Linked DNA regions of Zymomonas mobilis subsp. pomaceae ATCC 29192. The protein of the gene in region 1 interacts with the protein of each later gene in a pairwise test. Links are inferred from orthologs where the notes say so. Each region holds a gene or a part of one and is shown in the gene's direction. Other genes may lie near its edges.

Region 1 (7,663 bases):
ATGTTGAGATTTATAAGAGCTTTCTTTTTTTTGCTCATTTTCTTCTTCAATCATCTTTTGTGCTTCTTGCATGATAGCGTTGCGGGTAGCGGGATCCGTTATTCCCGCTAACATTCTTTCTGCAATAGCGAGTGGATTACTGAAATATGATTCAAAATATTGCTTACTACTTTTACTAATCCCCAAAATATCGCAGAGAGATATTTGAACATCACCGGCTTCTTTTTCTTTCCTGACAGAAAAATTTTGTCTGTTATTTTTATATTGAACCATGTGCCAACCATCATGTGCTGTTTGATCGGCGAAAACAGCTATAGCATCACTTTGATTATTGTTTAATAATTCAGATGATTTCATTAAAAATGTATCATCATTACTGAAGTATATTTGGGCTTAGTTTGTAAAAAGTATTTTTTACAGCAGAGTAGGCTGCTATAACTCGATTTGATTGTGAACAAGGCTGTTCTATGGCATCTTTTTTACTATTGATAAGATTAACCGTTTCCACAGCCCTGTTGATTGCTTTTTGCTGATCGGTCACAGAAAGCTGTTTATCTACTTCTATTTTTATTGCCCCAAAATAAGAGTAAAGCGTAAAGCTAATTACATTAAATGTAAGATTTTTATTATCATTGAGAGATTTGAAATCATTTTCTGATTTTTCATCTTTATCATTAAAATTAATATTTTGTGTTGTTGGCGGAAAACAAATATTTCCTATTAAAGAATGAGTATTTGACCCATCACTACTACCTATTATGTCAATGTTATTATCATTATTAGAAATTTGTACGGTGCTAGAGCCGTTACAAGAGGTAGGCGTATTCGTATTTGCTGTTCGTATTTGCTGCGGTAACAACTATAGGGTGTCTTCATGGGTAGATGAGGGATCAGTGGCGTCAGAATTAGGATCTTGCCAATAGCGAACTGTGCTGGATGTTGATGTAGATATAGCTGTCATGACCCTCCCCTTTATTAAACATTGTTTATTATGACGGTTTTGTTATTAAATTTTTTAACAAAAATAATGAAAATAATTTTTTTATAAAAAATGTTATTTATTATTTTCTATAAGTAACATATTTTAAAAAATGAGATGTTTTAACGGTTATATATAATTTTGTTTAAAAATAATATCAGATAAGACAGTAAAAAATTAAGACAGGATCTTTGGGAATTACTGCTATTATTCTCTATATTAGAAATTTTTTTGGAAAAATTTATGGCCTTTGTTCTTGCGTCATCCTCTAAAATCAGAGCCACACTTTTAAGGTCGGCAGGTGTATCTTTTTCTATTAAAACCGCAGAAGTGGACGAAACCGCTCTCAAGCATCAATGGCAGGCCAATAAAAAAGATAATGCTCGTTTGGCGCTTGCCTTGGCAGAAGCCAAAGCGTTGGCCGTCGCTGAATATTGCCCTGATGATTTAGTCGTGGGCTGCGATTCAACGGTTATTACAACCGAAGGGGATTTATTGAGCAAGCCGAAAGACCGTGATGAGGCTGCCCAGCATTTGCGGGGTTTAGCCGGAAAACCCCACATCCTGACCAGTGCCTTTGCCGTGATCGAGCAAGGGCGCTGTGTTTTTCATTATCAAGATCAAGCGCTGTTAACGATGCGCCTTTTTTCTGAAGATTTTTTGGAAAGTTATCTCGATCAGGAATGGCCAGAAATTAGCTATTGTGTCGGCGGGTACCGTCTTGAAGGGCTGGGTATTCAACTTTTTGATAAGATTGAAGGGGATCATTTCACCATTATGGGGCTGCCCCTGCTCGCTTTACTTGCCTATTTGCGAAAACGCTCAATAGTAAAGATATGACTCAGAATACTCTTTATCGCCCGAACCCTGCCGTTGCAGGGGTTATCGGTTGGCCTATCGCCCACAGCCAGTCCCCGATGTTGCATCGTTTTTGGTTAGAGGCTTGTCAAATTAACGGTGACTATAGCCGTTTTCCGGTTCATCCGTCCCATCTGGAGCAGAGTATTAAGGCTTTGCCCGCTTTGGGATTTAGAGGGGTTAATGTCACCGTTCCTCATAAACAAGCTGTGATACCTTTTTTAGACAGCATTGATCCTTTGGCCGAAAAAGCCGGTGCTGTAAATATTGTAAGCGTTGAAGAAGACGGGCATTTAAAAGGGTATAACAGCGATATTCCGGGTTTTATGGAAGCCTTACAAACCCCGATGCAGCACCAAGGGGAAGGTTTACGAAAGGCCTTTATTATTGGTGCCGGTGGTGCCGCCCGCGCTGTGGCTCTGGGATTAACAGCGGCAGGTTTTACGTGCCAGATTGTCAATCGTAATCCTGAAAAAGCGCGCGCGTTAGCGCGGGATATTGGCGCGTTGCGGGGAGATTTGGATTTTCATAGTCTTGAAGATAATCGTGAACCGGAATTTCTTTTACAAGATGGTGAATTAGGGTTGATCGTTAATGCTACGACCTTGGGCATGACGGGGCAGCCGCCGCTTGATATTAGTCTTGCCAAAGTAGATTCCCGCACGCTTGTTTATGATGTGGTGTATGCACCTTTGGAAACACCCTTGCTAAAAGCGGCTAAAGCACGGGGTCTTAAAACAATTGACGGGATGTCGATGTTGATCGGACAGGGCGCTGTTGCTTTTGAAATTTTTTACGGCTGTAAACCCCCAAGGGATCAAGATCAGGCGTTAAGGGCTTTATTGACTTCTCGGAAATAGGCGAAAGTTATGATTATTTTAGGCCTGACCGGCTCTATTGCGATGGGTAAATCGACGGTAGCTACTCTTTTTTCGGCCATGAAATTACCTGTTTTCGATGCAGATAAGGTCGTTCATCAGCTACAAGGCCCCCAAGGAAAATTGTTACCAGCGATTGGTCAGGCCTTTCCGGGTGTTATTGATGCTAATGGCGTTAACCGGCAAAAATTGGGATCTATGTTGCTTGCTAATCCAGCCGGTTTTTCGCGTTTAGAGGCTATTATTCATCCGGCTGTTGTTCAGGAATTAAGGCATTTCTTGCGGCAGCATCGTAGCCGTCCGCTTGTTATTATTGATATACCCTTATTATTTGAAGCCGGATTTGATCGCCTGACCGATTATATTGCCGTTGTTTCTGCACCCAGTTGGATCCAGCGTCGTCGCGCTTTGAAAAGGCCAAATATGACCGAATCACGTTTTTACGGCTTGCTGTCACGACAGTGGCCAGATCGGAAAAAAAGACAATTAGCCGATTTTATTATTAGGAATGGGGGCAATATTGCCCAAACAGCGGCTCAGACGAGAAAGATCGCCGGTTGCCTTGTGGGGCAAGGTAGCCGATACTAATGCTATGCGCGAAATTGTATTTGATACCGAAACTACTGGCCTTAGTCCGATTGATGGCGATCGGCTGGTCGAGATCGGTTGCGTCGAGCTGATCAATAAAGTTGAAACCGGCCGTAGCTTCCATTGCTATTTTAATCCAGAACGTCCTATGAATGCGGTCGCAGAATCCATTCATGGACTGTCGGATAAGTTTTTAGCAGATAAACCTCTTTTTGCAGAAAAGGCGAAATCCTTTTTGGATTTTATCGGTTTTTCACCGTTGGTTGCCCATAACGCGGCTTTCGATTTTGGTTTTTTGAATCATGAATTAGGCCGATGTGGCTATTCAGCCATCTGTATGACCCGAATGGTGGATACCTTGGCGATTGCCCGTAGTAAGCATCCGGGGGCCAAACATACTTTGGATGCGCTTTGCACCCGCTATGGCATTGATCGTAGCCATCGCGTCAAGCATGGCGCTTTGCTGGATGCTCAGTTGTTAGCCCAACTTTATGTTGAACTGACGGGGGGGCGTCAGATTGGTATGGCCTTGGGCGATGATTCTGCTTCGGGGGGACGTAAGGACGGCTATAATACAGCCTCTCAGTCGAAAAACCGGAAACCAAGACGGAATCCCCGCCCCCATCAGGCCAGCCCGCAAGAGTTGCTGCGTCATGGCGCTTTTATTGATAAAATTTCCGATCCCGTTTGGCGTCAAGCTTAGGATAGAGAGATCGAGATTGCAATAATAGAATGATCGAATATTACGGGATAAAATCCTGTTATTTAGCAATTTTTTTGATTATAAATAAAGCAGGGTTTATTTAGGAGCGTATGGAGGAAGGCTAAGATGGATATTCGTATTTCTGGCCATCAGATTGATACTGGTACTGCTCTAAGGCGTTATACTACCGATCATCTTGAAGATGTTATTGGTAAATATTTCCCTAAATGCCTAAGCTCAACCGTAACATTTGGCAGCCGAAGACAGGCGGTTATTTCTTGCGACATTATTGTCCATGTGATGCGCGGTATCATTCTAAAAGCTTCTGGTACTGGTAAGGATGCCCATTTGGCCTTTGATCAGGCCTTAGGTAAAATAGAAAAACAGCTTCGTCGCCATCGTAGTCGTTTACAAAGTAAAATGCAGTCAAGCACACCGGCGCCTGCTTTGAAAACAGCTGCGCTTACCCCTGAAGAAGAAATACTGGATAACGCGCATTATACTGTTTTCGAGGTTGATGATGCCGTTGAAAGCGGCGAACATCCTCCTATTATTGCAGAAATGCAGGTGGATATACCAGAAACCTCGGTATCTGATGCGGTATTGATGCTTGATCTTCGTAATACGACAGCTTTATTGTTTTTAAACAGTAAAACAGGCCTTTATAATATGGTCTATCGTCGTTCTGATGGTACGATCGGTTGGGTTGAACCCAATTAAACCAAGCCGCCATAATTGATAAATGGGGTAGAGAATTTATTTCCATAGAGGGGTAAAGCGTATCGCTTAATTGAAAGCAGAAGCGCTTTACCGCCTTGGAAGGCTTGATTTTATCTTTTCAGATTTTGGTGTTTTCTTAATACAGCATCTTTTCTGATCCGATGCTGCGATCTTTGAAATCGTGGGCATATAAAGGCGAAAATAGATGAATAAACTGGCCGAGATTATCGGGCCGGACAGGATTGAAACGGCTTTTAATCCCTCTAATAAAAAGAGTTTATTTCAGCAGGTTGGTCAATGGGCTGGCCAAAAATTTTTGATTAATCCTAAACAGATTGTTGAGCGTCTGCATGAAAGAGAACATTTAGGATCAACCGGTTTTGGTCATGGTATTGCTATCCCCCATGGTAAGCTGGATGGTCTGAAGCATGTTTCAGGATTCTTTGTACGTTTAAAAGAACCTATTGAATTTGATGCTGTCGATAAACTGCCTGTTGATCTGTTATTCTTCCTTTTTTCACCAACAGACGCAGGCATTGATCACCTGCGGAGTCTTGCTTGTGTCAGCCGTCGTTTGCGGGATGGCGATTTGCGGGCAAAATTGCGAGGGGCTTCGTCTGGCGATGCCCTTTATGCTTTATTAATTGATGAAAATGAGACCAAGTGATGTCTGAACCGCGTTTAGCAACGCATATGCTGATTAAGGCTTTGCTACGGCAAATGGATGCAGCGGGACAGTCAATGATGATTTTAAAAAAGGGGGATCAAGAAGCCGGCGGTCTTATTTTGATGGTCGTTGAAAAAGGTATTCCCCTTTTTCTGTTAGAACGTATTTTATTAGAAAATGGGCAGTATGGATGGGGGCGTGTAGGCCCCAAGGAAGGTGCGGAACCTGAGGCCTTTCGCCAATATCTGGAGAAGCGACAGCGTTTCGATCCCGATATTTGGTTAGTTGAATTAGAAGGACGGCAAAGTGAAGCCCTTGCCGTCACCTTATTTTCTTAAAAGATATTGAGACCCTTTTTAGCGTGGTCTTGGCCCCATCATGATTTTCTTTTGTGTTGGTTTAGCCTCGTCAAGCACTTTCAGAATAGCGTTTGATCGATTATCCTGTTCTGCATAGTCCCGTGCAGATCGGCCCGCAATATGATCGGTTATCTTAGGGTCAGCGTGATTATCTATCAGCACCCTTACCATGGGTAGATTGTGATTTTGAACCGCCATAATAAGCGGTGTTTGGCCGCTATTATCGGTTATATTGGGATCGGCGCCGCCTTCTAACAGAAGTTGTGCCCCATCTGTCCAGCCGATTTCTGCGGCTAACATAAGAGGGGTTTCGCCTGCCTTGTTTTTAAGATCAATTTTAGCTTTTTTATAGATAAAATAAGCTAGCCATTGTATATCGTGGGCTCGGGTAACAATGTGAAGGGCTGTATCGCCACTGCTATAGTCTTTTGTGTTAATCAGACTTTGCTGTTGATCAATACTGCTGGTAATTTTATTCGTGTCGCGGTCTCGGACAGCTCTTAAAAAGCTATAATCTTCGTTTTGAGCAAAAGCGGATATTGGTACGGTGAGAACCATTCCGGCCAGCAATAAACCGAAAAACTTTTTAGAGCACATTTCTATCTCCGAACCATCCATAAAGGGCTGTAACAGGCAGTTATCTTCATTTTACGGTATTATTTTTTATTGGTATCTGTCAGGCGAATAATAATAACAGATTAAGCAGCAAATTTTCCTTTGAATAGCCTGTTAACGCAGGTCTTTTCGATAAATATTTTTTAAAAGAATAAAATGTCTCTTTTTATAAGCGTTATAGCAAGGGTTTTTGAATGAATGATCGGTTTTGGGAAAAAATTCCACTCGATGCTTTGAAACGGGAAGAATGGGAATCTTTGTGTGATGGCTGTGGTAAATGCTGTTTATTCAAACTGGAAGATGATGATACCGGTGAAGTGCTTTATACTAATGTAGCTTGCCGCCTATTGGATTGCACTAGTGGTCAGTGCCGAGACTATCGGCATCGCCGTTTATCCGTTCCAGAATGTGTACGGTTAAGTGCTTCGATGTTGGGTACTATTCCTTGGCTACCTGAAAGCTGTGCCTATCGTTTGATCTATGAAGGTAAGTCTTTACCCGAATGGCATTATCTGATTTCAGGTGATCGGGAAAGCGTTCATAAAGCCGGAAAATCGGTGCGCGGATGGACGATCTCGGAAGAGTTTGCCGGTGATCTTGAAAATCATATTGTTGAGCATGATGTTTGATCCTTTTGTCTAAAATTATAGGATATTCAAAAAGAATTTTTAAAGGCATCTTAACACCTTATAAAGGCATCATTTCGTTCAATGAGTCTATTGACCACTATTGTTTCTTTAAATAGCGTCCGCGCGTAATACTCTTTCATTGGGTTGCATTGGGTTATTTGGGCATCCTTTTCCATTGGGTACCGCTTTCACACAGGATAAGCTTATGGGTTCGTGCTGGAAAAATAACAGCCTTCTTTTGTCGCCATTATGTGTCAGTATCTATCTTACACTTATGTCTTCCTGTCTTGAAGCTCAGGCTCTACCTTTAATGCCTCCCAAATCGAAAAATACCAATCCCCTCTTACAGGCAGGACAATTGCCTGAGACAAGGGGAAGGGATACGGTTGATACGTCGAAAAATGCGGCTATGCTTTCTCTGGAAGTCGCCACAAATCAACTGCCATTGGACTCTAAAGCGGCGCCTTCTGCTGAAAATAGTGATTTGATTGTGACCGCTGAAAGACGGTCGGAGAATGTCCAGAATATTGGTAGTTCTATCAGTGTTCTTTCTGGGGATACCCTGACAACCCGTAACGTTAACAACGTCTTTGATCTTCAATATCAAACCCCTTCTTTACAGGTAACGCCTCAGTTCGGCAGCGGCCAGCCTGCTTTTGCTATTCGG
Region 2 (4,999 bases), 470 kb from region 1 along the record:
ACCATCTGGCAAAGCCATGTGGCCGTATTTACGCTCAACTGTGACCCCCGGATAATTTCCTACTTTTTGATGTGCCCCCGTTAATGCATTAAATAAGGCAGATTTACCCGTATTCGGGTTTCCTACCATTGCAATTAACGGAGTACTGACCCCCGCTTTGTCCATGACTGGCGGTGAACTATCCCCACAATGCTCGCTCATATAAGTTAGGCCTGTCCTACTGAAGAAGATAGAATAGTCTCATTGGAAACGGGCACAGTCTGATCTGCCTGTGAAGTACTTACAGGGGGTTTAACCGAGATAACAGCCGCTTCATTTTGACGAATAGCAATCAGCATGTTGTTGACGCGGCAGGCAATGGGATCATGACTGATAGGGGCTAGATGTTGAATTTCTACTTCTGCCCCTTGATAGAAACCTAAGTCACGTAAACGCCGTCCTATTTGAGGATCCAAGGCTGACCAATCAACATCGGTTATAACTGTTGCCTGTCGTAGCGGCAGTTGGTTAAGACGCATAGATATTATCCCGTTAAAAAGCAGACATATAATATAATTAAATTTCTTAATTTTGAATTATTGGAATAGAAAATATATTATAGCTCCAAAATTCAATCTAGTGAGTAGTCTCATAAAAACAAATTTAATGCAACTTATTATCAATAAGAATAATGTTACGATATATTGTATCAATATTGTAACATCCGTACAGGGGCAAGCATTGAAAAATATACTCTTTACTCCAGCACTATTTTAGGATTTATCCCACGGAATTCATGCTACAAATCAGATAATTCTGTCATAATAAAGAAGCTATCCGCGCCAGGATCATCGGCATCTTAAAACCGACAAAAAGCTTTTTGTACTTGTTTCAAGGTGTTTTTACTATGTCTTATACCCCGTTTGTGCCTCTTAGGATTTTTTCTGGTTTTACGATGCTGGAAGGGGCAATCGAACCCAAAGACATTACTAAATACGCGAAGAAGCAAGGTTTCCCTGCCGCCGCTATCTGTGATCGTAACGGTCTTTATGGGGTAATGACTTTTTCAGATAGTGCTAAGAAGGATGGTGTTCAGCCTATCATGGCTACCTTTTTAGCGGTCGCACGACCTCTTCGCGGTGGTGAAAAAGGAGGCCAAGAATTAGTCATCGACTGGATTGCGCTCTATGCTCAGGATGAAACGGGCTATAACAATCTATGCACCTTGGTCTCTCATGCCCATCTTGATCGTCCACTCGATCAACCGCCGCATGTGCCGATGGAGATATTAGAAAAATATACAGATGGCCTTATAGCTTTAACAGGCGCAGGCGAAGGCGCGCTCGTAAGATTGCTGGCGGCTGAACAGCAAGAAGAAGCCGAAGCCTATCTTGATAAACTGCAAACGCTTTTTCCCGATCATCTGTATATAGAGTTAGCAAGACGGGATGATCCTATCGAAGAAGCCGCCGAAGAAGGCCTTATCACGTTGGCTTATGCGCATGGTATCCCTTTAGTTGCGACTAATCCTTCCTGTTTTTTAGAGGCTGATTTTCATCCTGCCCATGATGCAATGTTATGTATCGCCGCTTCGGCTTATGTAGATAGCCAAGAGCGCCGCCATAGTTCTCCCCATGCGTGGATAAAATCGGGCGCAGAAATGGAACGTCTTTTTGAAGACATTCCAGAGGCTATTCAAAACACACTTGTTGTGGCCCAGCGCTGTGCCTTCGCGGCTCCCGTTCGTAAACCGATTTTGCCCAGTCTGGCCGGTGATAGGGAAGGGGAAACCCTGATGCTACGCAAAGACGCATGGGCAGGATTAGAATCGCGCCTTGCCGCCATGCCGAGGCCCGTTAACCGTGCGCGCTATGAAGAACGCCTAAAGTACGAATTAAATATCATCGAAAATATGGGATTTCCTGGCTATTTTCTAATCGTTGCCGACTTCATCAAATGGGCAAAAGCTAATCAAATTCCCGTAGGGCCGGGACGAGGTTCGGGTGCTGGGTCGGTCGTTGCTTGGGCGCTTACCATTACCAATCTTGATCCTTTACAATTAGGTTTGTTGTTTGAACGCTTTCTTAATCCAGAACGCGTTTCCATGCCGGATTTCGATATTGATTTCTGCGAAACGCGGCGTTCCGAAGTTATCAGCTATGTGCAGCATAAATATGGTCTGGATCACGTTGCCCAGATTATTACTTTTGGAAGAATGAAGGCGCGCGCCGTTTTAAAGGATACCGGTCGCGTTTTACAAATGAGTTATGGACAGGTCGATAGGTTAGCTAAATTAGTTCCTAGTCAGGTTAGTGATCCTTGGACATTGGATCGCGCGCTAAAAGGCGTTCCTGAAATCACCAAGGCTTATGATACAGAAGAAGAGGTGCGGCGGCTTTTTGACCTTGCTATGAAATTAGAAGGTTTGCCACGCCACAGTTCAACCCATGCCGCAGGCGTTGTTATTGGTGATCGGCCCTTACATCAATTAGTACCGCTTTATCGTGATCCGCGATCTGATTTTCCCGTCACGCAATTCGACATGAAATATGTTGAAAAAACAGGATTGGTCAAATTCGACTTTTTGGGTCTTAAAACGCTTTCAGTACTGAACAAAGCGCTTCAAATGTTAAAACAGCGCGGTATTGAAGTTGACCTTGATCATATCCCTCTTGATGATGAAGCCGTTTTTGAACTTTTAAAACAGGGTGACACAGTCGGTGTGTTCCAGTTGGAATCGGAAGGGATGCGCCGCACGCTTGCCGCGGTGAAACCAACCCGTTTTGAAGATATTATTGCCCTTGTTGCGCTTTATCGTCCGGGACCTATGGATAACATTCCCAGTTTTGGGGCTCGTAAAAACGGGGAAGAAGAGATTGAGTATCCCCATCCTTTATTGGAACCCGTACTCAATGAAACCTACGGCATTATTGTTTATCAAGAACAGGTGATGCAGGCGGCTCAGGTTCTGGCTGGTTATTCTTTAGGGGAAGCCGATTTATTGCGGCGCGCCATGGGTAAAAAAATTCAGGCCGAAATGGACGCCCAAAGGTCACGTTTTGTGGAAGGGACAAAACAGCATAATATCGGTGAAAAACAAGCCAATGAGCTATTTGATTTAATCGACAAATTTGCCGGTTATGGTTTTAATAAAAGTCATGCCGCCGCTTATGCCTTGGTCGCTTATCAAACGGCATGGCTAAAAGCGCATTTTCGGGCAGAATTTTATGCTGCCGCTATGTGTTTTGATATGACGCTTACAGATAAATTGCAGATATTTGTGGATGATATGCGGCGTTCTGGTTTGCGTTATCTTGGGCCGGACATCAATCATAGTCAGTCTGGATTTATCGTCGAAGAAGGCTGTGTCCGCTATGCACTGGGCGCTTTAAAGGGCGTTGGTGAAAAAGCAATGGATGACATATGCCGCGAGCGCGATCTAAACGGCCCCTTTAAAAATTTGGATGATTTTGTCAATCGGATCAATCCGGCCCACCTTAATCGGCGGCAATTGGAAAGTCTCGCCTCAGCGGGCGCGTTTGATTCTCTTAATATCGAACGCTGTGCAGTGCATCGCAGTAGCGAAATGATCATCGCGATGGCGGCTAATATTTCTCGTATGCGGGATAGCGGACAAGGTGGGCTGTTTGGCGCGGCAGAAATGGCTATGCCTTCTATTCAATTACCTGATGATAAAGTCTGGACTTTGGCCGAACGGATGACAGCGGAAAAAGAAGCTTTTGGTTTTTTCTTTTCTTCTCATCCCCTTGATCATTATCATTCTTTATTGTCGGCCATGCGGATAAGAAGCCGGACAGATATTAACAGGATGATTCCACCCGCCGATAATAGTCGGATACCGACACAAATGGGCGCAATGATCGAAGAGATACGCTGGCGCAATTCGGCTCGGGGCCGCCGTTATATGATGATTGCTGCTTCGGACACCTCTGGTCAATTTCTGGCCAGTTGTTTTGATGATACGGCCGCAGAATCATTGGAAAAAGCGGCTAAAGATAACGCCTGTGTTATTATGCAGGTTGAATTAGACTGGCGATCAGGGGATGAAACGCCCCGTATTTCTGTGCGGAGCATCCAGTTTTGTGAGGCGTTAACCGCTTCGGTACGGTTAAGGATGAAGATTGAGACCGGAGAACCTGAAACGGTCAAGGCTTTATCGGATTTGATTAAACCTCATCACGGTGGTCACGGGGAGTTATATATTACGGCTCTTTTGCCCCTACCACAGGGTGGGCGCGCTGAAGTATTGATCGGTCGTGATTATATTTTAGACGCCGAATTAAAAGCCCGCATAGAACGACTATCGGGTGTGCAGGCGGTCCATTTTGGTTCGACTTTTGAAGAAAAACAGACGGCCTGATTCTTCTGGCCGTCTGTATCGAAGACTATAAGGTTTGGAATGGCTTGATTTTAAATCAAATCAAGTTTTCTTCTTGTAAATGTTTCAGGCGGATAGCCATTATCATCATCCCAATACCTTCACTGACAAAGGCGAAACCGACAGCCCAACCTAAAAAGGCAAGGGCAACGGCTGAATTGGAAAAGAAGAGGAAAAAGGCTATAATGAGGTTAATAACACCTCTTAAAATGAGCCAACTTCTTTCTTGAATGATCCGGCTAGCAATTAATAACTCGGTTACCCCGACAAGGAACAACCAACAGGCAATTAACCAGACAATGGTTAAGGCGCTAGCGATTGGATATTCAATGGCAATAATACCGGTAATAATGGCAATGATACCGCAAATAATATCAAGCCAATGGCCGCGTATCCGACGACTGCTTAATCCTGAAACTGTAGCAAAGGCACCGGCAATAATTAACAACCATCCAAAAAATATGCCGCTTGCGATAGAGGTTACAAAAGGAAAACATAAGGCTGCAACACCAAACAGGATTTGGCAAACAGCATAAGCCATTGTCCAGCCCCAGCTGCGGTTCTCAGAAAATAAACGTTTCATTTTTCTTTCTTCTCCGCAGAAATCAGATAATGATTCCG

What was found. Proteins that work in one complex are often made in the same cells at the same time.
Region 2: the proteins of dnaQ (region 1) and dnaE interact in binary tests that used the Escherichia coli proteins (3 or more experiments, as listed by UniProt). The link is inferred for Zymomonas mobilis subsp. pomaceae ATCC 29192 from one-to-one orthologs.

The regions. Positions count from the first base shown.
Region 1 is NC_015709.1:1,348,974-1,356,636, reverse strand. What follows is about bases 2,200-5,156. They hold dnaQ (DNA polymerase III subunit epsilon), read left to right. Parts: upstream 2,200-3,307; coding sequence 3,308-4,006; downstream 4,007-5,156. Other genes in these bases: ZYMOP_RS05935 (PTS sugar transporter subunit IIA), read left to right, coding at 4,932-5,156; hpf (ribosome hibernation-promoting factor, HPF/YfiA family), read left to right, coding at 4,133-4,726; coaE (dephospho-CoA kinase), read left to right, coding at 2,707-3,303; aroE (shikimate dehydrogenase), read left to right, coding at 2,200-2,697. In the rest of the region: ZYMOP_RS05970 (hypothetical protein), read right to left, coding at 1-357; ZYMOP_RS05965 (hypothetical protein), read right to left, coding at 374-859; ZYMOP_RS05960 (Maf family protein), read left to right, coding at 1,223-1,819; more of aroE, read left to right, coding at 1,816-2,199; more of ZYMOP_RS05935, read left to right, coding at 5,157-5,393; ZYMOP_RS05930 (DUF1491 family protein), read left to right, coding at 5,393-5,731; ZYMOP_RS05925 (ankyrin repeat domain-containing protein), read right to left, coding at 5,750-6,349; ZYMOP_RS05920 (YcgN family cysteine cluster protein), read left to right, coding at 6,562-6,996; ZYMOP_RS05915 (TonB-dependent receptor), read left to right, coding at 7,307-7,663. UniProt on the Escherichia coli protein: DNA polymerase III is a complex, multichain enzyme responsible for most of the replicative synthesis in bacteria. The epsilon subunit contain the editing function and is a proofreading 3'-5' exonuclease.
Region 2 is NC_015709.1:1,820,419-1,825,417, forward strand. Bases 538-4,560 are described here. They hold dnaE (DNA polymerase III subunit alpha), read left to right. Parts: upstream 538-886; coding sequence 887-4,360; downstream 4,361-4,560. Other genes in these bases: ZYMOP_RS08140 (HdeD family acid-resistance protein), read right to left, coding at 4,416-4,560. Outside these bases: feoB (ferrous iron transporter B), read right to left, coding at 1-201; ZYMOP_RS08130 (FeoA family protein), read right to left, coding at 207-518; more of ZYMOP_RS08140, read right to left, coding at 4,561-4,961. UniProt on the Escherichia coli protein: DNA polymerase III is a complex, multichain enzyme responsible for most of the replicative synthesis in bacteria. This DNA polymerase also exhibits 3' to 5' exonuclease activity. The alpha chain is the DNA polymerase catalytic subunit.